Regions from separate parts of the Sorangium sp. So ce693 genome, predicted to be linked through region 1. Evidence: riboswitches for the same ligand, from Rfam matches in the RefSeq annotation. Region 1 holds a riboswitch; each other region holds the start of a gene.
The links. A riboswitch is a leader RNA that binds a small molecule or an ion and turns the genes downstream of it on or off. The one in region 1 is predicted to bind cobalamin.
Positions count from the first base shown of each region.

Region 1 (7,220 bases):
CCTCGCCTCGCGCGGCAGCCGGGTCGACAGGAGCTCCCACCAGTGCCCGAGCGTCGGCAGCTCGGCGAGGTCCACGAACGCGACGTCGATCCCCGCGGCGCGCCACTGCTCGACGAGCGTCATGAGCCGTATCGAGTCGAGCCCCAGATCGAGGACGTTGTCGCGATCGGAGATCGCCGAGGGGAGCTGGTCGAGGACCTCGGCCACGTCGCCGCGCAGGCGCTCGACCCACGGCGTCCGGTCCTGCGTCCCCCCGAGCGGCGCCGGCGCCTCGCGCCGCGGGGGGCTCGCCCGCTCGCGGGGCGCGAGCGCGGCCGCGAGCGCGGCGAGGACGTCGCTCGTCGGCAGCGCGACGCCGCACCGCTGCGCGACGTAGGTGATGGCCATGTCGTGCTGCTGCCGGGAGAAATCGGCGGTCCCGTCGGTCACGAGGAACGGCTGGACGTCGTTCATGAACGCCTCGCACGCGGTCAGCAGGCACCCGATGTGCGCGTACACGCCGCACACGATCAGCTGATCGCGGCCCCACCGGCGCATGAGATCCAGGAGCTCCGTGCGCTGGAAGGCGCTGTAACGCCACTTGGTGAGGACGGTGTCGGCGCTTCCCGGCGCGAGCTCGCGCACGATCTCGTGTTTGTCGGGCTGCTGCGTCAGACCGGGCCCCCAGAGATCCGTCAGCAAACCGCGCTGGGCTCTCGTCTGCTCTGCCGGCTGCTTCGTGTAGACGACCGGGATCCCGCTCGCCGCGCACCTCTCCCGGAGCAGGCGGACACTTTCGATCAGCTCGACCATCGGGGACGCGCTCGCGTCGTAGAAGCCGAGGAAATACTCCTGCATATCGTGGATCAAGAGGACGGAGCGCCCCGGATCCGGCCGCCATGACGCCCGGCTCTCCGGGAGCTCATCGGCTCGTGGCATGCGATAGGTCTGGATGCGGGGGATGGCCATGGTCGTTCCTCTCTCTCTTCTCGTCTCTTGTGGTCGCAGCGCTCCTGTCGACGGAACGGCCGCGGGCGTCGCTGCGCCGCCTCGGCTCGCGCTGTCCTCTCAGGCGCGCGCTCCCTGCGCGAGCCTGTCGGCGATCCAGCGGCGGAGCGCCTTCTTGTCCACCTTGCCGACGCTCGTCGTCGGGAGGGCGTCGAGCCACTCGATGCGATCGGGCACCTTGTACGGGGCGACGCCGCGCTCGCGCAGGAAGGCGTTGATCTCCCTCGCCGGCGGCGGCTGCCCGCGCGCCACGAGGAACGCGCACGACCGCTCGCCGAGGTGGGCGTCCGGCATGGCGACGAGCGCCGCGTCGCGCACCGCCGGGTGGGCGAGGACGTGGTTCTCGACCTCCTCGGCCGCGATCTTCTCGCCGCCGCGGTTGATCTGATCCTTGGCGCGGCCCTCCACGACGAGGTAGCCGGCGGCGGTCCGCCGCACGAGATCGCCCGTGCGGTAGAAGCCGTCGCGCGTGAACGCCTTCTCGTTGTGCGCGTCGGCCCTGTAATAGCCGCGGATCGTGTAGGGCCCTCGCGTGAGCAGGTGGCCGACCTGCCCGGGCTCGACGTCGCGGTCCTCGTCGTCCACGACGCGGACCTCGTCGTGGGGCGAGATGGGCCGACCCTGCGTCTCGAGCGCGATGGCGTCGGGGTCGTCGAGGCGGGTGTAGTTGACGAGCCCCTCCGCCATCCCGAACACCTGCTGCACCTTGCAGCCCAGGGTCGGCCCCACGCGGCGCGCGACCTCCGCGGGGAGCCTGGCGCCGCCCACCTGGAGCACCTTCAAGCTCGACAGGTCGTGCCGCGCCGCCCGGGCCGACTCCAGCCAGACCGAGGCCAGCGGCGGCACGAGCGCGGTCAGCGTGACCCGCTCCCGCTCGATCCACGCGAACGCCTCGTCCGGGCTGGGGCGGCGGCAGAGCACCACGCGGCCGCCGGCGTGGAGCGCGCCGAGGCTCCCGGGAGAGCTGAGCGTGAAGTTGTGCGCGACGGGGAGGACGGCGAGGTAGACGCTGCCCTCGTCGAGCCCGCAGATCTCCGCGCTGGCCCGAACGCTGTAGAGGTAGTCGTCGTGCGTCCTCGGGATGAGCTTCGGTACGCCGGTGCTCCCGCCGGACAGCTGGAAGAACGCGACGTCCCCCGCGGCGGGCTCCGGGAGCTCGACGGGCTCCCGGTCCAGGCTGGAGAGCGCCGTGTGCTCGCCCGGCTCGCCGGCCACGAGCACGTGCCGCAAGGTCCTGACGTCACGCCGGATCTGGCTCGCCAGCTCCCGGTAATCGAACCCGCCGTCCCGGTCGGCGATGACGTACGCGACCGCCTCGGTGTGCTCGCAGAAATACGCGATCTCGGCGCGCCGGTGCGCGGGCAGGGCCAGCACGGGGAGCGCCCCGAGCCGGAACAGCGCGAAGCACACCTCGAAGAACTCCGCGATGTTCGGGAGCTGGACGACGACGCGATCCCCCGGCCGGAGCCCGAGGCGCAGGAGGCCCGCGGCGAGGCGATCGGCGCGCCGATCGAGCTCACCGTAGCTCAGCCGGCGATCGCCGCCGACGAGCGCGATCCGATCCGGGTGCCGCGCGGCCCGCTCGCGGAGCAGGCGCCCGAAGGTGTCGCCGCGCCAGTAGCCGGCGCGCCGGTAGAGATCGGCCATCTCGGCCGGCCACGGAGTCCAGCCGTCGAGCGCCTGCGTTCGCGCCTGCGCGGGCGCCTGCCGGCTTTCCTCCTGAGAGCTCATGCCCTCTCCGGCGCCTTGTCGAGGCCGAGCGCGTTCAGCATCGTCCCGAGCTTGGCGGTGGTCTCGGCGAGCTCGTGCTCGCCGCTCGATCCGATGACGATCCCGGCCCCGGCATAGAGGCGGAGCGCCCGGCCGGCGACGTCGGCGCAGCGGATGACGACCGCCCACTCGCCGTCGCCGCTGGCGTCGGACCAGCCCACGAGCCCCGTGAAGAACCCGCGGTCGAACCGCTCGATCGCCTCGATGGCGTCGCGGGCGCGGTCCGTGGGGTATCCGCACACCGCGGGGGTCGGGTGCAGCGCTGTGGCCAGCTTCATCGAGGAGATCGAGAGATCGCGCAGCTCCCCGGTGAGCCGGCTCGACAGGTGCCACAGCGTCGGGGTCTGCGTGAGCGAAGGCTCGTCGGGGACGCTGAGGCGCCGGCAGAACGGCCGGAGCGCGGCGGCGACGGCGTCGACGACGATGGCGTGCTCGTGCCGGTCTTTCTCGGACGCGAGCAGGGCGATCGCCCGCCGGCGGTCCTCGTCGGGGTCCGGGCTGCGGATCGCGGAGCCGGCGAGCGGATTGGCGATCACCCGGAGCCCGGAGCGCGACAGGAGCAGCTCCGGGCTCGCGCCGAGGAGCGTCCGCGCGCGCGACGTCGCGCCGCCGCGCTCCGCGCCGGAGAGCCCCGCGGTCGGATCCGAGAGGTTGGCGGCGAAGGTGTAGCCGTTCCGGTTCTGCTGCGAGAGGCGCTGGAGGACGAGGCGGAGATCGACCGGCTCTCGCAGGACCATCTCCAGCATCCTGGAGAGGACCACCTTGCTCAGCACCTCGGACCGCATCAGGCCCACCGCCGCCTCGACGCCGCGCACGTAGTCGCGGGGCTCCGGGACCTGGCGCAGCTCCTGGATGGCAATCGGCAGGTGCGCCCTCGGCGACTCCGACGTGTGGTTGAGCGGGCCTGCGCTCTGGATGGTCCGCGGCACGATGAGGTGAGCGGGCGACGTGCTGTTGAACGGCACCGCGCCGACCACCATGGGGAGGCCCTGACCGGCGCCGGTCCTCGAGGCCGCCGCGAGCACCCTTGTGACGCGGTCCGCGAGGCGATCGCCCTGATCCGCGCCGTTCGGCTCGAGGATCATGTCGTGTACGCCCTGCGCGAGGAGGGTGCGTGTCGGCGACGCGAAGAAGAACGCCGACTCAGGGGTGTATTGCTTCAACAGCTGCCCTGCGTTCACCGCGGGCAGCGCGGCAGAGGCCGGCATCGAGATGGAACTCGTCACATTCAGCTCCGATGGGCGTCGAGAGCCACGTGGGCTCGGGTCATCGGGCGCTGGACGTCAGGTCTCGGGCCGCTTGATCCTGATAAAGAAAATCAGTTTCAAGTAACTCATGGCACGGCCGAGCAAGACTGTCAAGGGACTCCCGATTCCGTCTCGGGTGTGTGCCGTCGGTGGGGCCCGTGGACGGGGCGCTCCGGGGCTTCGCTTCTGCGTTGACATCCTGCGTGACGGGTGCGACGAGTCGCCCCGCCATCGGTGCTCGTCCGGCCATCGCCGGGCGAGCTGAAAAGGGAACCCGGTGAGAATCCGGGACTGCCCCCGCAGCGGTGAACGGGAACGACGATCACCAAGAAGCACTGGGCATGCACCAGAGCAGCCTGGGAAGCGGTGATCCGTAGGAGAGCGGCCGGCGATGGCCGCAGCGCCCGTGAGTCCGAAGACCTGCCGAAGGTGCGCGCGCCGGTGCGCTGGCGCGCGCTGACCTGAGCCTTCGAGGGGAAGGCGCGCAGGCTCTCGACCACCTCGCTCGCGCGCGGTGCCGTGGCCCGTCACGCAGCCCCCTCGCTTCGGCTCTCGGCTCACCCGGAGCAGCGCTGGGTCGACGCGGGCAGGCGGCGCGTGAATGGTTGATTCCTCTGATCGTCGGTCGCGTCGGCGCCGGAGCGCCGGCGCGGCGTGCTGGCTCGCGCTCGCGGTCGGCAGCGTCGTGGCAGCCTCGCCTGCCGCCCGCGCCGACGATCGGCGCAGGCCGGCGGGCGAGCAGGGGGGCGATCGCGCTGTCGCTCCGCCGGAGACAGCCCCGCTGGAGGTGCGCGTCGAGGGCGATCGCCTGCGCGCGCCCGCGCCGCCCAAGGACAGGTCCGTCGCGGGGTCGGTGCTGAGCCGCGATCGCCTCACCGGCGCGGGGCTCGGGGCGGCGGACGTGCTCCGCACGCAGCCGGGCGTCCGCGTGGAGGAGTCGGGCGGCTTCGGCGGGCCGGCGACCGCGGCCCTCCGGGGAGCGACCGCCACGCAGACGCCTGTGTACCTCGCCGGCGTCCGCCTGAACGACGACGTCGTGGGGACGGCGGATCTCTCCCTCGTGCCCCTCTGGCTCATCGAGCGCGTCGAGATCTACCGCGGCAACGCGCCCATCGAGGCCGACCGCCTCGGCCCCGGCGGCGCGATCTTCTTCGAGCCGCGGCGGCCCTCCCGGACGACGGCCGGCGTGGGGGCGATGGCGGGCTCGCTCGGCGCGCGGCGCGGGTGGGCGTTCGCCGGCGCCAGCGCGGGGCCGGTGAGCTCGATCGTCGGGGTGAGCGCCGAGGCCGCGGAGAACCGCTACACGTTCGTGGACGATCGCGGGACGCTCTTCGACGAGAGCGACGATACCCTGGAGCGCCGGCAGAACGCCGACGTGCGCACGATCGACGCCTGGGCGCTCGCGCGCGTCGAGCTCGGGGGCGGCGCGATCGTCGACGTGATCGCGAACGGCACCGATCGCGAGCAGGGGATGCCGAGGCTCGCGCTCCTGCCGTCCCGGAAAGCGCGGGGGGAGTCGCGGCGCGCGCTGACGTCGGTCGTGGCGCGCGTGCCGTTCGGCGGCGAGGCGCAGCACGCGATCGAGGCGCGTACCTCGTTCATCGAGGCGCGCTCGGAGGTCCACGACCCCCTCTTCGAGCTCGCGCTGCTCACGCCGGAGCTCCGCCTCGCCGGCCGCCGCCTGGAGCAGACGCTCGGGGCGACGCTCGCCTTCGCCGACCGGCTCCGGGTGCGGCCCGTGCTCTCGGTCGCGCGCGAGGGCATCTCGCGCGCGCCGGACGACGTCCCGCTCGCGCGGGCGCGGCGCTCGTTCGCGCGTGGCGCCGTCAGCGCGGAGGTGCGGCTCGGCGAGGGGCTCGCGCTGCACGCCCTCGCGAGCGGGGAGTGCCACGCCACCGGCGCGGACCCGGAGCGCCCTTGCGACGTGCTCGTCCCGACCGGGCGGGTCGGCGTGGAGGCGGGGAGCGACCGGATCCGGCTCCTCGCGACCGTGGGCCGCTACGTCCGCGTCCCGACGCTCGGCGAGGTGTACGGCGTCTCCGGCGTCGTCCACGGCAACGTGGAGCTCGAGCCGGAGTCCGGCGCCACGATCGAGGCCGGGATCCGGGCGCAGACGGGGCGCGGCGCCGTCGTGCGCGGCGCCTTCATCGACGTCTTCGCGTTCGGGAGCGCGGTCTCCGGGCTCGTCGCGTACGAGAGATCCGGCCAGGGCTACGTGAGCCCGTACAACGTCGGCCGCGCCCGCGTCGTGGGCGCAGAGCTCCTGGCCGGGGTCGAGGTGACCCCGTTCCTCCGCGCCGAGGTTGCGGCGACGCTGCTCGATCCGCGGGACACGACGCCGGGGCGGACGACGAGGAACGACATCCTCCCGTTCCGCTCGCGCCTCGTCGTCGCGCCGCGCCTGCACGCCGAGTGGAACCGCCCGGACGGCGCCGTGTTCTCGGGCGCGTCGGGCGAGCTCCGCGCCGTGTACCAGTCGAGCCGGTACGCCGATCCCGCCGGCCTCGGCGTGATCGCGGAGCAAGCGACCCTCGACCTCGACGCGGAGGCGAGGTGGCTCGACGGGCACCTCGCGGTGAGGGGTCGCGTCGCGGACCTGCTGGACGCGCGGCGCACGGATGTCGTCGGGTATCCGCTCCCGGGACGGAGCGTGTTTTTCACACTGGAGTCAACATGGTGAAGATCAGTCTATCTGCGATCGCGATCTCGATTCCGCTCCTCGGGTGCAACGTGGATTCGCCGCCGCCGTCGACGGGCGGCGTCCACGGCGGTGGCGACGGCGACGCGTGCGAGGGCGGCGTCGTCATCGTGACGAGCGACTACCAGTCGACGAACATCGCTGTGTCGGAGCTCGACGGGACCACCCTGTCGCCCTCCTTCGTGTCGAGCGGCGCGGCGAAGCCGGGGCTCAGCCTCGCGCTGTCCGGCGACGTCGACGTCCCGCGGGCGGCGCCGCCGTCCGGCCGCGTGGTCCTGCTCGATCGGTTCGGCACGAACGTGATCACCTGGATGGATCTCGAGACCGCCGAGGTCCTCGCGCAGCTCCCGGTCGGGCAGGGGTTCGAGTCGAACCCGCAGGACTACATCGAGGTGGGCGCGGACCGCGCGCTCGTGTCGCGCTACGGGAGCAACCCGACCCCGGGCGTGGAGCCGTTCGACGAGGGCGGCGATCTCCTGATCGTCGACACGAAGGAGTACTCCATTGCGGGGCGCATC
Region 1 is NZ_CP150347.1:5,828,342-5,835,561, reverse strand. It holds gene WMF14_RS21865 (isochorismatase family protein) at 1-948, opposite strand, end outside; gene WMF14_RS21860 ((2,3-dihydroxybenzoyl)adenylate synthase) at 1,048-2,718, opposite strand; gene dhbC (isochorismate synthase DhbC) at 2,715-3,983, opposite strand; cobalamin riboswitch at 4,220-4,446, shown strand; gene WMF14_RS21850 (TonB-dependent receptor domain-containing protein) at 4,606-6,684, shown strand; gene WMF14_RS21845 (hypothetical protein) at 6,678-7,220, shown strand, end outside.

Region 2 (7,220 bases), 5.5 Mb from region 1:
CGAGCTGCGCCGCGCCGGCGGCGGCCGCGCCCCGGGCGATCCCGAGGGCGGCGGTGATGCCGGTGTCGGTGGCGATCACGAGCGCCCGGCCGGAGAAGCCCGGCGCGAGCCGCAGCTTGCCCCAGGGGCCGCTCCACTCGAGCTCGGCGCCGACGGCGATGTCGTTGAGCACGTTCGACCCCGGCCCGGCGCCGATGCGCTTCACCGCGATCTCGACGGCGCGCTGCTCGGCGTCGCTGGAGAGCAGCGAGTAGGCGCGCTTCGCGAGCCTGCCGCCGGGCAGGGTGACGCCGGTGTTGATGATCACGTACTGCCCGCCGGCGAAGCCGATCTCCGCGCCGTCGACGCGCTCGAGCCGGAGCAGCCGGGCGTCGTCACCGAGCGGCGCTGCGTGGGCGATCCTGATCTTCGGGTTGCCTTGTGTTGCCATGACGTCGCTCCTGTCTCCGCGCTGTCGCAATCACGCGCGATGGGCTCCCTCCGGTGAGGGGCGCGCTTCAGTCGGCCGGGTAGATCTCGTGCACGAAGTCGTGCATCTCCTCGAGCTCCCGGTAGAGCCGGCCGAGCCCGTCGACCTGGGCGCGCAGATCGAGCTCGACCTGCTTCGTCAGGATGAGGAGCGAGCGCAGATAAGGCAGCTTCGGGTCGCCGGAGGGGGTCTTGGCGACCTTCTCCTGGAGCTCCACGAGCGACCCCTCGAAGAGGCGCGAGAGGTTCTTCAGGTCCCCGGCGCGCAGCATCGCCGAGACCGGCCCTGGCTCGGCGGCCGCGGCGCCGAGCTCGGCGAGCTCGTGCGTGCGCTCGGCCGGATCATCGATCCCCAGGATGTTCATGAGCCCAAGGCGGAGCGCGGCGATCTCGTGACAGGCCATATCGGTTCTCTCCTATCCATCCTTCATTGCATGATGTCGTCGACGAGCCGGGCCACCAGCCGGTCGCCGAGCAGGTGCTCCTCGACGAGGTCCTTCGCGTCCTCCTCGCGGACGCCGCGGTACCAGACCCCGTCGGGGTAGACGGCGACCGTCGGCCCCTCGCCGCAGCGCCCCATGCACGACGTCCTCGTCACGCGGATCTGCTGCTGCTGGCCGGCCTGCTTCACGAGGCGGCGCACCGACTCGAGCAGCGCCAGGCTGCCGCGGTCCACGCAGTCGGCGTTGCCGCAGACGAGCACGTGCTTGCGCAGCGAGCGGTGGGCGTGCGGGTGGTTCGACGCCTGCGTGTGCGTGAGCGTGTGGCGCACGCTGTAGAGCATCGCCTTGAGCCCGCCGACCTCCCGGGCGAGCCCCGGCAGCGCGGTGCGGTACATGCACGTGTCGCAGGGGAGCGGCGCCTCGCCGGCGAACGCCTGGCGCGCGCGCTCGTCGATCAGCCCCTCGAGCGCGCTCGACCGGCCGAGGTGCGGCGCGAGCGACGCCCGGATCCACGGGTACGTCGACGAGAAGCGGTCGACCTGCTCGGCGAGCTTCGTCATGAGCCGCCCGGCGAAGAGGAAGTAGGGGACCACCACGACGCGCTCCGGCCGGTGCCGCGCGACCCGCTCCAGCGTCTCCTCGACCGAGGGCCGGGTGACGCCGATGAAGGTCGGCTCGACGAGCTGGAGCCCGCGGCCCTCGCCGATGAGGCGCGCCGTCTTGCAGAAATCGCCGTTCGCGTCCGGGTCGCTCGACCCGCGCCCCACGACGACGAGCGCCGACCGGGCCCGCGCCGCCGGGTCGTCCGGCAGCGCGGTCGCGGCGCGCTCGAACGCGATCTGCGCGAGCGCCGGGTGCACGCCGAGCGGCCGCGCCGCCGAGAAGCGCACGCCCGGGTGCGCGGCCCGCGCCCGCTCGAGCGCGAGCGGGATGTCGTTCTTCACGTGCCCCGCGGCGAACAGGAAGAGCGGCACGACCGCCACCCGCGACGCCCGCGCCGCGAGCGCCGCGAGCGCGTCGGCGAGGTGCGGCGTCGCGAGCTCGATGTAGCCGTGCTGCACGGCGATCTCGGGCCGCGCCACGGCGTAATCGGCCACGATCGCCTCGAACTCGGCGTTCGACGCGGCGTCGCGGCTGCCGTGGCCGATCAGCAGGAGACCGTCGTCATGCACGCGAGCGCCTCCTCCAGGGTGAGCGGGAGCCCCGCGCCGCCCTGCGGCGGCACAGGCCTCATCCGGGTCCAGAGCTCGGCGACCCACGGCCGCCGCACCCGCGCCCGCGCGAGGAGCTCCCCCCGCGCGAACACCTCCCGCGGCGGCCCGTCCGCGAGGACCTGGCCGTCGCCGAGCAGGACCGCGCGCGTTGCGAAGAGCGGCACGAGATCCACGGCGTGCGTCGCGGTGACCAGCGTGGTCCCCTGCTGCTCGGAGAGCGCGCGCAGCGTCTGGCACAGGGCGAGCTCGCCCTCCGGGTCGAGCCCCGCGGTCGGCTCGTCGAGCAGCAGCACCCGCGGCCGCATCGCCAGCATCCCGGCGATGCACGCGCGCTTGCGCTCGCCGAAGCTCAGCGCCTCGATGGCCCGATCGGCGAGGTGGGCGATCTGCACGGCGGCGAGCGCCTCCTCGGCGCGGCGCCGCGCCTCGGGCGCGGGCAGGCCGAGGTTTCGCGGGCCGAACAGGACGTCGTCGAGGAGCGTCGCGCCGAGCAGCTGGTCGTCCGGGTCCTGGAGCACGAGCGCGGCGCCCGCGGCGACGGCGTCCGAGGGCGAGCCCACGCGGCGGCCCGCGATCTCGACGCCGCCGCCGGGCGCCGGGAGGAGCCCGACGAGCGTCCGGAGCAGCGCGGTCTTGCCGGCGCCGTTGCCGCCGAGCACCGCCACGGACTCGCCCTCGGCGACGTCGAGGCGCACGTCGCGCAGCACGGGCTCGCCGCGCCGGTAGCCGAGCCAGGGGGCGCGCAGCGCGATCGCGATCATCCGGCCTCTCCCGCGGCGACGCTGAGCCCGAGGGCCGCGATGGCGGCGGCGGCGAACGCGAGGTTCGCGGCGGGCGCGCTCGCCCTCCGGTCGGCGACGGGGAGCTTCCCCTGGTAGCCGCGGAGCTGCATGGCGAGCGCGGCGCTCTCGGAGCGCTCCAGCGTGCGGAGCGCCACGACGCCAGCGACGGCGCCGGCCGAGCGCGCGGCAGCGCCGGGGCGTGTGAACCCGCCGCGGAGCGCGGCGGCGCTCCACGCGCTGTCGGCCGCGCGCTGGAGCACGCCGGCGAAGCGCCGCGTCAGCGCGAGCAGCTCGACGAGGGCCGCGGGGACGCCGAGCCCGGCGAGCGCCGCCTCGATCTCGGCGGGCGCGGCGGCGCCGGCGAGCCACCGGAGCACCGCGGCCGCCGCGAGGACGCGCGCGCCGATGGCCACGGCGCGGCGGGCCCCCTCGGCCGTGATCGCGTCGACAGGGAACGGCGCGCCGGGGAAAAGCGGCGCCCCCGGCGTGAGCGCGAGCGCCAGCGCCGCCGCGACCGCGCCGATCCATGCGGCGGGCGCGGCGGCGCGGAGGACGGCGCGCGCCGGCGTGCCCTGGAGGCGGAGGGCCGCGCACGCGAGGAGGAGCAGCGCGGCCGGTGTGACGGGCGAGCGCGCGCCCGCGGCGACGCAGCACGCAGCCACGGCGGCCCCGAGGCGGAGCCGGGCGTCCACGTCGCGGAGCCGCGCGGGGGGATCAGTCCGCACGCAGGCCTTCGCCGCCGGCCTTGCCCGCGGGCGCGTCCGCGCGCTCGACGAAGAGCACGCGCGAAAAGTAGCCGAGGGCGAAGCCGGCGAGGAGCCCGGCCCAGAGGAACGCGAACAGCAGGAGGTCGCCCTCGAGGCCCGCGAACAGCGGCCCCGTCTCGTGGCGCCCTGCGTCCTCGGCGACGCGGCGGACCACGGCCTCGTCGACGCCGTCCCAGGACGCGTTGCGGCAGGCGGCGAGCCAGAGGGCAGCGGCGAGCTGGAGCGCGCGCTCGCAGGCCACGCACGCGCGCCGCGCGAGCAGCGCTGACATCGGGCGCTGTCCGAGCCGCCGCGTCACGATGCCCCCGGGGCGAGCCGGACGACCTGGAGCCGGTCCAGGATGTCGGGCCGCCGGGTGCGCAGGAAGGCGAGCGCCCCCGCGGTCATGACGCCCTCGAGCAGGCCGAGCGGCAGCTGGGTGGGGACGAAGGCGAGGGCGACGCCCGTGAACATGGAGGTCACCGATCCCTCGCCCGAGAGCCCGAGCGCGAGCGCGAGCGCCGTGGTGGCGTACGTCGCCCAGTCCGACGTCACGCCCGCCAGGAAGCCCGCGACCCAGAGGTTCGCGCCGCAGCGCCGCGCGAGATGAAAGACGAAGTATCCGGTGAAGGCGCCCGCGATGCCCATCGACGCGACGTCGGCGCCGAGCGTGGTGAGGCCGCCGTGCGCGAGGAAGAGGGCCTGGATAAGGAGCGCCACCACGGTGACGAGGACGGTCATCCAGGGGCCGATGAGCACCGCCGCGAGCCCTGTGCCGCACGGGTGGGAGCAGGTCCCGGCGGTCGGCACCGGCACGGGCATGCATGAGATCGCGAAGACGGCGGCGGCGATGAGGCCGACGAACGGCTTGTAGAAGGCGTCCTGCCGGGTGCGGCGCCGGAGCAGGTGGAGGGCGATCGCGACGAAGGGCAGGGCGAGCGCGTTCCAGGCGGCGCACCAGCCGAGCGGCAGGACGCCTTCCGCGAGGTGCATCGCGGCCGCGGGCCGGGGCGCGAGGAGCGTCCCCAGGGACACGGCGGCGATCGACACAACGCGGCCGTGAAGACCGATTTCGGCGCTCCGGGTGAAGTCCGCACCCGAACGCCACGAAGACGTGCGCAAGCTGCACCTCGTGGGAGGCTCGGGTAGGTCTCCCGGCTCATGGGTTCAGGGAGCTGATCGAGCTCCCAGCGCTGCGTCCACCTTCCCAGGCCTCGTCCAATGAGGCCCAGTGGTCTTCGGAGGCAGCTCCCCACTCACGGTGGCGGGACCGCGCCGGTTTTGCACCGGCTTCCCTGTTATGCCCCGGAGGGCACCCGAGGAATGGATTGTCAGGCCGGTGCTCGGTAATCCCGTTTCGTGTCCGGCGTCAAGGACGTCGCGCCCCGATCGCGGCGGAGGTGCCCAGCGGACGCTGCACGGGGCCTCGCGTGTCAGACGAGCTCACCGTTGAGCGCGCGGGCTCCGCCTTGCGCGCGTTGGCCCGCGCGTCCTGGCGACACGATCGCGCGAGCCGGGCGAGCACCCCGCAGCCGGGCGAGCACCCCGGGTGCGCGAACCGGGCGAACCGGGGTGCGCGAACCGGGCGAACCGGGGTGCGCAGACCGGGCGAACCCGGGTGCCTCGACCCGGTGCATCGATCTGGGGCGCGCGCTTCCACCTGGCGCGCTCCGGCCCGCCGCTGCACGCCGCGAGCTCCCTCGTCTACGGCGTCGGTGCGGCGGTGATGCCTGGGCTGGTGGCCACCCCGCCCTCGGGGGGCGCTGCAGCGGCGCACGAGGCCATCGCTGCCGAGGCGCGCCGTGCGCCTGTCGGGGCCCCCATCCAGCAGACAGGCGCGCGCCGACGAGCGATCCAGGCCCTGTCATGCAATGGCCGAGGTCGAGAAATTGACCCAGACGCATCAGGCGAAGAGTCGTCGAGCACACGTCGTGAAATATGTCCCCCTTAGATAAAACCTGTTTACTTTGTGGCCATGCGGGCGCTGCGCGTATCGCGGCCTGCGCGCAAGCAGGGGCTCTCGTGTGCTTGAACACAGGCGCCGGCGCGTTCCTTCCGCAGTGTGCTTTGTTCGTCCTGGCTCTTTACTCGGGAGCAGGTGTCCGGTGTGCGGCCCGTCGCGTCGTGGCGTCTCTTATTGAAGAGGTGGGGGATCTCGTGTTCGCTCGTCTCGGAATGCGAAATGGACGCTGCGCTGAGCGCTGTCTCCGGTGGAGCGGTATGCCCGGCTCGAACGTGAATTCCTGCAGAGCTGGTGTGTGTGGGTCGCGCGCTCGCCTGGCTGCCTTCGCGTCTGGAGCGCTCTGCTCGCCCGGCGTGCAGGCGTTGCACTTTGTTATCGACAACGCGCTTGCGGATGCCACAATCTGACTACCGCATGCGCACCGGCGCGGACCCCCCAGCCCGGAGCGCATGCGGTTTTTCTTCTTAGCACCGTGGCGGACGTTCAGGACTCCGGCGCGGTTTTCCTGCCGCGGTCATTCTGGGTCCCCCTCCAGCGTGATGCGCGGTATTTTTTTGCCCTCGGGCGCGCGGTTCGCGCCTTCCGAGGTTTCACTTGCCGGTGAACGTGGCCTGCGATTTCGCCAGGAACGCTTTCATTCCGAGCTGTTGATCTTCGCTGCCGAAGAGCGCCGCGAATGCCTGGGCTTCCAGCTCGTTGGCGGCGGCGAGGTCGAGGCTCTCGCCGCGCAGGAGGACGCGCTTGGCGGCGGCGACGGCGAGCGGGCCGCGCGAGGCGATCTTGAGGGCGGTCTCCTGGGCGCGCGCGAGGAGCTCGGTCGCCGGGAAGACGGCGTTGACGAGCCCGATCGACAGCGCCTGCTGCGCGGTGATCATGTCTCCTGAATAGACGAGCTCGCGCGCGCGTCCGGGCCCGACCCGTCGCAGCAGCCGCTGGGTCCCGCCGAACCCCGGGATGACGCCCAGGTTCACCTCGGGCTGGCCGAGTTTGGCGCCTTCGGCGGCGTAGATGAAGTCGCAGGCGAGGGCGAGCTCGCAGCCGCCGCCCAGCGCGAAGCCGTTGACGGCGGCGATCACGGGGAAGGGGGCAGTCTCGATGAGCTCGGCGAGCCGGTGTCCTGCGTCGGCGAACCGCTTCGCGGCGATGCTGTTCATCGTGGCCATTTCCGCGATGTCGGCGCCGGCGACGAACGCCTTGCCGGCGCCGGTCAGCACCGCCGCGCGCACCTCGTTGCCCTCGGCGGGCGTGAGGAGGTCGCGGAAGGCCGCCGTGAGCTCGCCGAGGACGGCGGGGTTCAGGGCGTTGAGTTTGTCGGGCCGCTGGATGGTCACGGTGGCGACGTGACCCGCGCGCTCGACGGCGACGAACTGGAGCGTACCGCGGGCCCCCGGCTGCTGTTCTTGAGCGGTCATGGCGCGTGGTTAGCAGCGCGCCGCGCCGGGGGGAAGCGCCTGCCGTCGCCTGCGAAGGCGTCATTCCGTGTCCTCTCGGGCCTGCTATGCTGAGCCCGTGGCCGAGCCGACGAGCGAGCGATTTCCAGACGACGTCACGCGCCTGTTCTGGGACACGGACCCGGACGCCATCGATCTGGAGCGGCACCGCGA
Region 2 is NZ_CP150347.1:348,462-355,681, forward strand. It holds gene WMF14_RS01325 (FAD-dependent oxidoreductase) at 1-430, opposite strand, end outside; gene WMF14_RS01330 (DUF3209 family protein) at 498-872, opposite strand; gene WMF14_RS01335 (CbiX/SirB N-terminal domain-containing protein) at 896-2,083, opposite strand; gene WMF14_RS01340 (ATP-binding cassette domain-containing protein) at 2,059-2,886, opposite strand; gene WMF14_RS01345 (CbiQ family ECF transporter T component) at 2,883-3,632, opposite strand; gene WMF14_RS01350 (hypothetical protein) at 3,622-3,945, opposite strand; gene WMF14_RS01355 (energy-coupling factor ABC transporter permease) at 3,969-4,682, opposite strand; cobalamin riboswitch at 4,781-4,988, opposite strand; gene WMF14_RS01360 (enoyl-CoA hydratase/isomerase family protein) at 6,207-7,028, opposite strand; gene WMF14_RS01365 (DUF6922 domain-containing protein) at 7,126-7,220, shown strand, end outside.
Region 2: linked by a shared signal. The riboswitch ahead of WMF14_RS01355 (energy-coupling factor ABC transporter permease) and the one ahead of WMF14_RS21850 (TonB-dependent receptor domain-containing protein) in region 1 are both predicted to bind cobalamin.

Region 3 (7,220 bases), 4.4 Mb from region 1:
GATCGAGCGCTGAAGGACCGTCGAACACGGCGTGCACGTCGTGGCCCATGCGCTTCAGCAGCAGCGCCATGCTCTCGGCCGAGTCTCGGTTGTCGTCGACGACGAGGACGCGCAGCTTGCGCCCCGCTTGCGCTGCGGGCGCGCCCACCGTCGGCGGCGCGAGAGGGCGCGTCCGCCGCGGCAATCGCACGATGAACTCGCTGCCGCGGCCGGGCCCCTCGCTGAGCGCCTGGACCGTCCCGCCGTGCAGCTCGACCAGCCGGCGCACGATCGTCAACCCGAGGCCCAGCCCGCCCTCGGAGCGATCGAGGCCGCGATCCCCCTGCGTGAACAGGTCGAACACCTGCGGCAGCAGCTCGGGCGATATCCCCGCGCCGTTGTCGCGGACACGGAGCGTCGCGTGCGCGCCGTCCGCCTCCACGGTGACCCGGATCGAGCCGCGGGGCGGCGTGAACTTCGCCGCGTTGTGCAGCAGGTTGCTCACCACCTGCGTGAGCCGCGCCAGGTCGCCCTGGACGATGGCGAGCGGCTCGGCGGGCAGCTGCACCTCGAGGACCTGCTCGCGCGCGTCGATCCAGGTCCGGGACGCTTCCGCCGCGCGCGCCACCACGTCGGCGAGATCGATGCGCTTGGACTCGAGGGCGATCTTGCCGCGCGTGATGCGGCTCACGTCGAGCAGATCGTCGACGAGCCGCACGAGCTGACCGAGCTGTCGTTCCATCAGGCCGGCCGCCCAGACGACCTGGGCGTTGTCCTTGCCTTCGAGCTTGAGGACGCTTGTCGCGTTGGCGATCGGCGCCAGCGGATTGCGCAGCTCGTGCGCCAGCATCGCCACGAACTCCTCCATCTGGCGCGCGTTGGACTCCATCTGTTCCAGGCGCTTGCGCTCGCTCAGGTCGCGCGTGATCTTGGTGAAGCCGCGCAGCTCGCCGTTCGGGCCGCGGATGGCCGTGACGAGGACGCTCGCCCAGAACGACGAGCCGTCCTTGCGCACGCGCCAGCCTTCGTCCTCGAAGCTGCCTTCGCGCCGCGCTTCGGCGAGCACCGTCTCTGGCCGGCCGCGCGCGATCGCCTCGGCCGGATAGAAGCGCGAGAAGTGCGTGCCGATCACCTCTTGCGCGGAGTATCCCTTGATCCGCTCCGCGCCGGCGTTCCACGTGGCCACCCGGCCCTCGGGGTCGAGCATGAAGATGGCGTAATCCTTCACGCCTTCGACCAGCGTGCGGAAGCGCTCCTCGCTGTGCCGCAGCGACTCTTCCTGGCGCTTGCGCTCGGTCAGATCGCGCGTGATCTTGGCGAAGCCGCGCAGCTCGCCGTCGGGGCCGTAGAGGGCCGTGATGATGACGTTCGCCCAGAACATCGAGCCGTCCTTGCGCACGCGCCAGCCTTCGTCCTCGAAGCGGCCTACGCGCCGCGCCTCGGCGAGCTCTGTCTGTGGCCACTTCCGCTCGATCGCCTCGGCCGGATAGAATCGCGAGAAGTGCGTGCCGATCACCTCTTGCGCGGAGTATCCTTTGATCTGCTCGGCGCCTGCGTTCCACGTGATCACGCGACCCTCGGTGTCCAGCATGAAGATGGCGTAGTCCTTCACGCCTTCGACCAGCATGCGGAACTGCAGATCGGCGCCGAGCCCTGTCGGATCCATGCGGCACAGCCTACAGCATGGTTACACGTTCGCCACGCCGTGCTCTCCCTTCCTGTCCTGCTCTCCGCGTCCGCGAGCCGTCATCGCGGCGGCCGGCAGCGGCGAGTGACGAGCACAGCAATGACCCCATGAGCCGGCGCCGAGAGCGTCCGCCGGTGGCGGCGCAGGGCCGCCGCGACCCGCTGGAGCGGCTCGAGCGTGCCAAGGCGGACTCATCGATTGTGGAGCCATCGAGCGTGTCCAGCGCGAGCCACCCGACCTCGAGGACACCGCGATTGACGAGCGCTACGGCGCCCCAGCTCCCCGGCCAGCCGCAGCGTGGAGGGGCCATGACGGCGCCGTGGATGGGTCGAGAGCAGGGTTGTCGCGCATTCCTGCGGACCACCCGGCATGAGTGGAGTGGAACGCGCGGCGGGGACGGCGCGGACCGTCGGAGTCGACACCGCTTCAGGCGGCGATGCGCCTACTCCCAGTAAAGCGTCGCCCGCCCGATCGCCGTGAACGGCCACCCCGGCGAGTAGTGGATCCCGGTGACCGGGGCCGGCTCGTACGGCAGCCGCGACTCGCTCGCGAACTGGACCTCGCGCCACGTCGTGTCGAAGAGGTTCTGGATGTCCACGGCCACCTCGACGTGCTTCCACCGCAGCCCGGCGTTGGCGTCGACGACCGTGAACCCCTCGGCGGTGAGCGACTCGTCCTCGGTCGCGGGCCGCGCGCCGATCGCCTTGACCCGCAGCGCCGCGAACGGCGTGAACGCGCCGAACGTCGGGCGGACGCCGACGCCCGCGGTCAGCGTCCGGGTCGGCGCGAGGGCGACCGCGCTCGCGTTGCCGGCGTTCTCGCGGAAGCGCGCGCGGGTGAAGGTCGCGTCCACGTCCGCGAACAGCCAGCTCCCGAGGCGGTAGCGCCCGCCGATCTCGATCCCGTAGCGCCGCGTCTGCCCCGACGCCTCGGTCGCGCCCGCGTCGCCGCTCCACACAAGCTCCGAGTCCACGTCGAGGAGGAACCCGGCCCCGCTCAGCGACAGCCCGCGCAAGGGCGCGACCCGCACGCCGACCTCGTAGCCCGTCGCGGGCGTGATCAGCGTCGCCGCCCCCTCGCCCAGCACCGCGCCCTGCGCGTCGTTCGAGTGGAAGCCCCGCCCGAAGTGGGCGAAGAGATCGAGCCCCTCGACGGGCGACACGATCGCCGTGAGCTTCGGGAGCAGCTGCATCTGCCCCCGGGTGCCGCTCGCTCTGTTCCCCGTCCTCTCGAGGTCCTCGCCCGGGTCGTCCACGTTGACGTCGATCCACTGCCCACGCGCCCCGAGCACGACGCGGAGCCAGCGCCGGAGCCGGGCGTCCTGCTCGACGTAGACGCCGATCTGGCTCTCGTCGACGTGGGTCCTGCTCTTCTCCTCGATCCGCTCGCGCGCCTCGTCGTGGTGGAGGGATTTGTCGATCGCGTCCGCGCGGATCTGCGCGCCGAGCGAGGTCGTGAACCTCGCCCCGCCGATCTCGTATTGCCTGCGGAACCGGAGATCGGCGCCCCCGACGGTGCGGTCGTCGTTCTGCTCGATCTGGTCGCCGTGGACGGCGTCCTCGCTGAAGAACGTGAAGTTCGAGTACAGCGTGAAGCGGTAGCGAACGAGGTAGGCCAGCGCGCTCAGATCGGCGTCCCGCCACGCCGTCGAGTAGGCGAGGGACGCCATGTGCCGCTCGGTCGCCCCGCCCTCGGTCGGATCCACGGCGCCGAAATGGTCGATGCACGGCTGTCCGAACGCCGACGGCGGCGGGTTCAGCCCGCCCTGCTCGCCCTCGCCGCAGACGGCGCGCGCGGGGATCTGGCCGGAGCCGTGCCAGGTCGATCCATACGACATCCATGTCATCTGGACCTTCCCGGTGTCGCCGAGATCGTGCGTGGCCCGCAGGTACACATTGAAGCGCTTGAGCCGCTCCGGGCTCAGGAACGGCCCGTCGTTCCGGTAGATCTCCGCCGCGGCCACAGCGCGCCACGCGTCGCCGAGATCCGGCGAGGCGATGACGAGGCCGCGCTGGATACCGTACTGCCCCAGGCTGACCTGCGCGTAGCTCTCCTCGAGCTTCTCGGCGAAGCGCAGGTTGACGGCGCCCGCCGTACCGAAGTCGCCGATGCCGGCGTAATAAGGCCCCTTGTAGCCGTCGAGCCCTGTCACGAGCTCCGGGATCATGAAGTAGAGATCGGTGAAGCCGTGCCCGTGGCCGTGGCTGACCATGTTGACGGGCACGCCGTCGACGAAGAAGGCGACGTCGGTCCCGTGGTCCGCGTCGAACCCGCGGAGGAAGTACTGGTTCGCCTTGCCGCCGCCCGCGTGCTGCACGGCGAAGAGCCCGGGGACCGACTCGAGGATGTCGCCCGGCCGCAGCCTCGGCCTGAGCTCGAGCTCCCGGTGTCCGACGGAGACGCGCGACGCGGCCTCGCTGCCCGGCCTCTCCGCCTGGATCGTGACCTCGATCGCGGCGTCGCCCTCGGGCGCGCCCGCGCTGCCCGCCGGCGCCGCGGCGTCGCCCGCGGGCGTGCCCGCGCTGCCCGCCGGCGCCGCGGCGTCGCCCGCGGGCGTGCCCTCACCGGAGGGCTCTGCAGCGGCGGCCTCCGGCGGGGCAGCGGGCGCCTCGGGGGTGTCGCCCTCGGCGCGCGCGGGCCGCGCGGCGGCCAGCACCATGGATAACGCGGCGAGCAGATGAAATGGATGGCGGTGCCCGTGGCTCGTCGTGACCGTCTCGCGCAGCATTCGTGTCCTCCTTCGCTGCAATCGCGCGGAGCGGCTTCGGGCCGCTCGCGTCGAGCTCCGCGAGGACGAAATGGCTGGCCATCGCACGGTGCGCTGGACCGACCTCTCGCCCCCGCGGGCGACCGGAAGGCGACGCGGGGGCGGTTCGGTATCCGGGACGTGGCAGAGGCAGAGCTGCACCGGCTCGGACCTCACCGCCTCCCTCGAGGCTCCCAGGTCGAACCGGCGCCGGATGTCTCCCGCCGCCGGGCGCTGGCAGGTCTTCGGGCTCGCGAGCGCTCCGGCCTGGCCGGCTCCCTACTGTCCACCGCTTCCCAGCCCTCGTCGGGCCAGTGCTTGGGGTGGAGGTCGTTCTCGCTTACCGCTGCGGGGCAGCCCCGGAATTTCACCGGGTTCCCTCTTCGGCCCAGGCGAACGCCCGGGCACCAGCGCGGCGCGCACCCTATGGCCGCGCGCCTTCGGCTGTCAATCGCTACCGCTCCCCTCGCCCGCCCGGCGAGGGCTCGCCCGCGCCACGCGCGCGCCTCGCGCTCTCCATCCGAGCGCCTCCCTGCGCGGCTGCCGCGCCGCTGCCGTGCAGGCCGAACGTTCGGGCTCTAGCGAGGATGGGCTCGCTCCTCCGTGGGTCGCGTGCTACACGGCCGCCGCCGTATATGCCCCGTAACGATCTCCGCAATATCGCCATCGTCGCCCACGTCGACCACGGGAAGACGACCCTCGTCGATCACATGCTCCGCCAGTCGGGCGCCTTCCGAGAGAACGAGGTCGTGGCCGAGCGGGTCATGGACTCGAACGACCTCGAGCGGGAGCGCGGCATCACCATCCTCGCGAAGAACACGAGCATCCGGTACCGCGGGGTCAAGATCAACATCGTCGACACGCCCGGCCACTCCGACTTCGGCGGCGAGGTCGAGCGCACGCTCATGATGGCCGACGGGGCGCTCCTCCTCGTCGACGCCGCCGAGGGCCCGCTGCCGCAGACGCGCTTCGTGCTCTCGAAGTGCCTCCAGCGCGGCTTCCCGGTCATCGTGGTCATCAACAAGATCGACCGGAGCGACGCGCGCGCCCACGAGGTGCTCTCCGAGGTGTTCGACCTCTTCTGCGACCTCGAGGCGAGCGACGCGCAGATGGACTTCTCGACGCTCTACGCGATCGCGAAGTTCGGCCAGGCGAAGCGAGAGCTCGAGCACGAGGCGAAGGACCTCGAGCCGCTCTTCGAGACCATCCTCGAGCGGGTCCCCGGCCCCTCGGGCGACCCCGACGGTCCGCTCCAGGTCATCGTCTGCAACACGACGCACGACGAGTACGTGGGCCGGCTCGCGGTCGGCCGCGTGGTCCGCGGCACCGCCCGGTCCGGCGCCGACGTCGCGCTCCTCGCCGAGGGCGGGCAGTCGCGCGGCTACGTGAAGATGCTCTACGCCTACGAGGGGCTGAAGCGCGTCGCCGTCGAGAGCGCCGTCGCGGGCGAGGTGATCGCGATCGCCGGGATCGACGCGGTCACGATCGGCGACACGATCACGGATCCGGCGCACCCCGAGGCGCTGCCGCGGATCGTCGTCGAGGAGCCGACGATCAAGATGAAGATCGGCGTCAACACGTCGACGTTCGCCGGCAAGTGCAAGCAGTCGAAATTCCTGACGAGCCGTCACCTGAAGGAGCGGCTCGAGCGCGAGGCGATGAAGAACCTCGCGATCCGGGTGGAGCCGACCGAGGTGCCCGACACGTTCGTGGTGCTCGGCCGCGGCGAGCTCCAGCTCGCCATCCTGGTCGAGACGATGCGGCGCGAGGGGTACGAGATGCAGCTCTCGAACCCCGAGGTGGTGACGCGCGAGATCGACGGCGAGGTGATGGAGCCGCTCGAGCTCGTGGTCGTGGACGTGCCGGACACCTACGTCGGCATCGTGACCGAGCGCCTCAGCTCCCGGCGCGGCCGGATGGTGAAGATGACGAACCCCGGCTTCGGCCGCGCCCGCCTCGAGTTCCGGGTGCCCTCGCGCGGGCTCATCGGCTTCCGCGGCGAGTTCCTGACGGCGACGCGCGGGACGGGCCTGCTCAACACGATGTTCGACGGCTGGGCGCCCTGGGGCGGCCCGATGATGCGCCGCCCGACCGGCGCCATCGTCGCCGATCGCGTCGGCGTGGCGACCCCGTACGCGCTGCACCACCTGCAGCCGCGCGGCATGTTCTTCATCGTCCCCGGCGTCGAGGTCTACGAGGGGATGATCATCGGCGAGCACAACCGGCCGAACGACACCGACGTCAACGTCATCAAGGAGAAGAAGCTGTCGAACGTGCGCAACCACGGCAAGGACGAGAACGTCCTCCTGGCCAGCCCGCGGCTGCTCACGATCGAGACGGCGATGGAGTGGATCGACGGCGACGAGCTCGTCGAGGTCACGCCCGACGCGGTGCGCGTCCGCAAGAAGGTGCTCGCGTGCAACCGCCGGGAGCGCCGCGAGGACGCGATCGAGCAATCGCAGGCGGTGGAGTGAGCGGCGGGGGGCGCGCGGGACGCCCGACGCGCGCCCCTGCCGTGCCTGCCGCGCTTAAGATGAAGATGCCCTGATGAGAACGACGCTGCTCTTCGCTTTCCTGGCTTCAGTCGTCGTGCTCTCGGGGGCGGGCGCTTGCGGCGGGGCCGTCGTCGTCGACGGGCTCCCCGAGAGCTCCGACGGCGCCGGGGGCGCTGGCGCGGCCGAGGGGTCGCAGTCGGCGAGCTCCGGCCGGCCCTCCATCGAAGAGCAGAAGGCCTCGTGCGATTTCTTCTGCTCGCTCTTCGACGGCGTCACGTGTCCGGAGCTCCGGTGTCACGAGCGCTGCGCCGAC
Region 3 is NZ_CP150347.1:1,380,299-1,387,518, reverse strand. It holds gene WMF14_RS05170 (hybrid sensor histidine kinase/response regulator) at 1-1,645, opposite strand, end outside; gene WMF14_RS05165 (TonB-dependent receptor) at 2,109-4,394, opposite strand; cobalamin riboswitch at 4,632-4,839, opposite strand; gene typA (translational GTPase TypA) at 5,000-6,886, shown strand; gene WMF14_RS05155 (hypothetical protein) at 6,960-7,220, shown strand, end outside.
Region 3: linked by a shared signal. The riboswitch ahead of WMF14_RS05165 (TonB-dependent receptor) and the one ahead of WMF14_RS21850 (TonB-dependent receptor domain-containing protein) in region 1 are both predicted to bind cobalamin.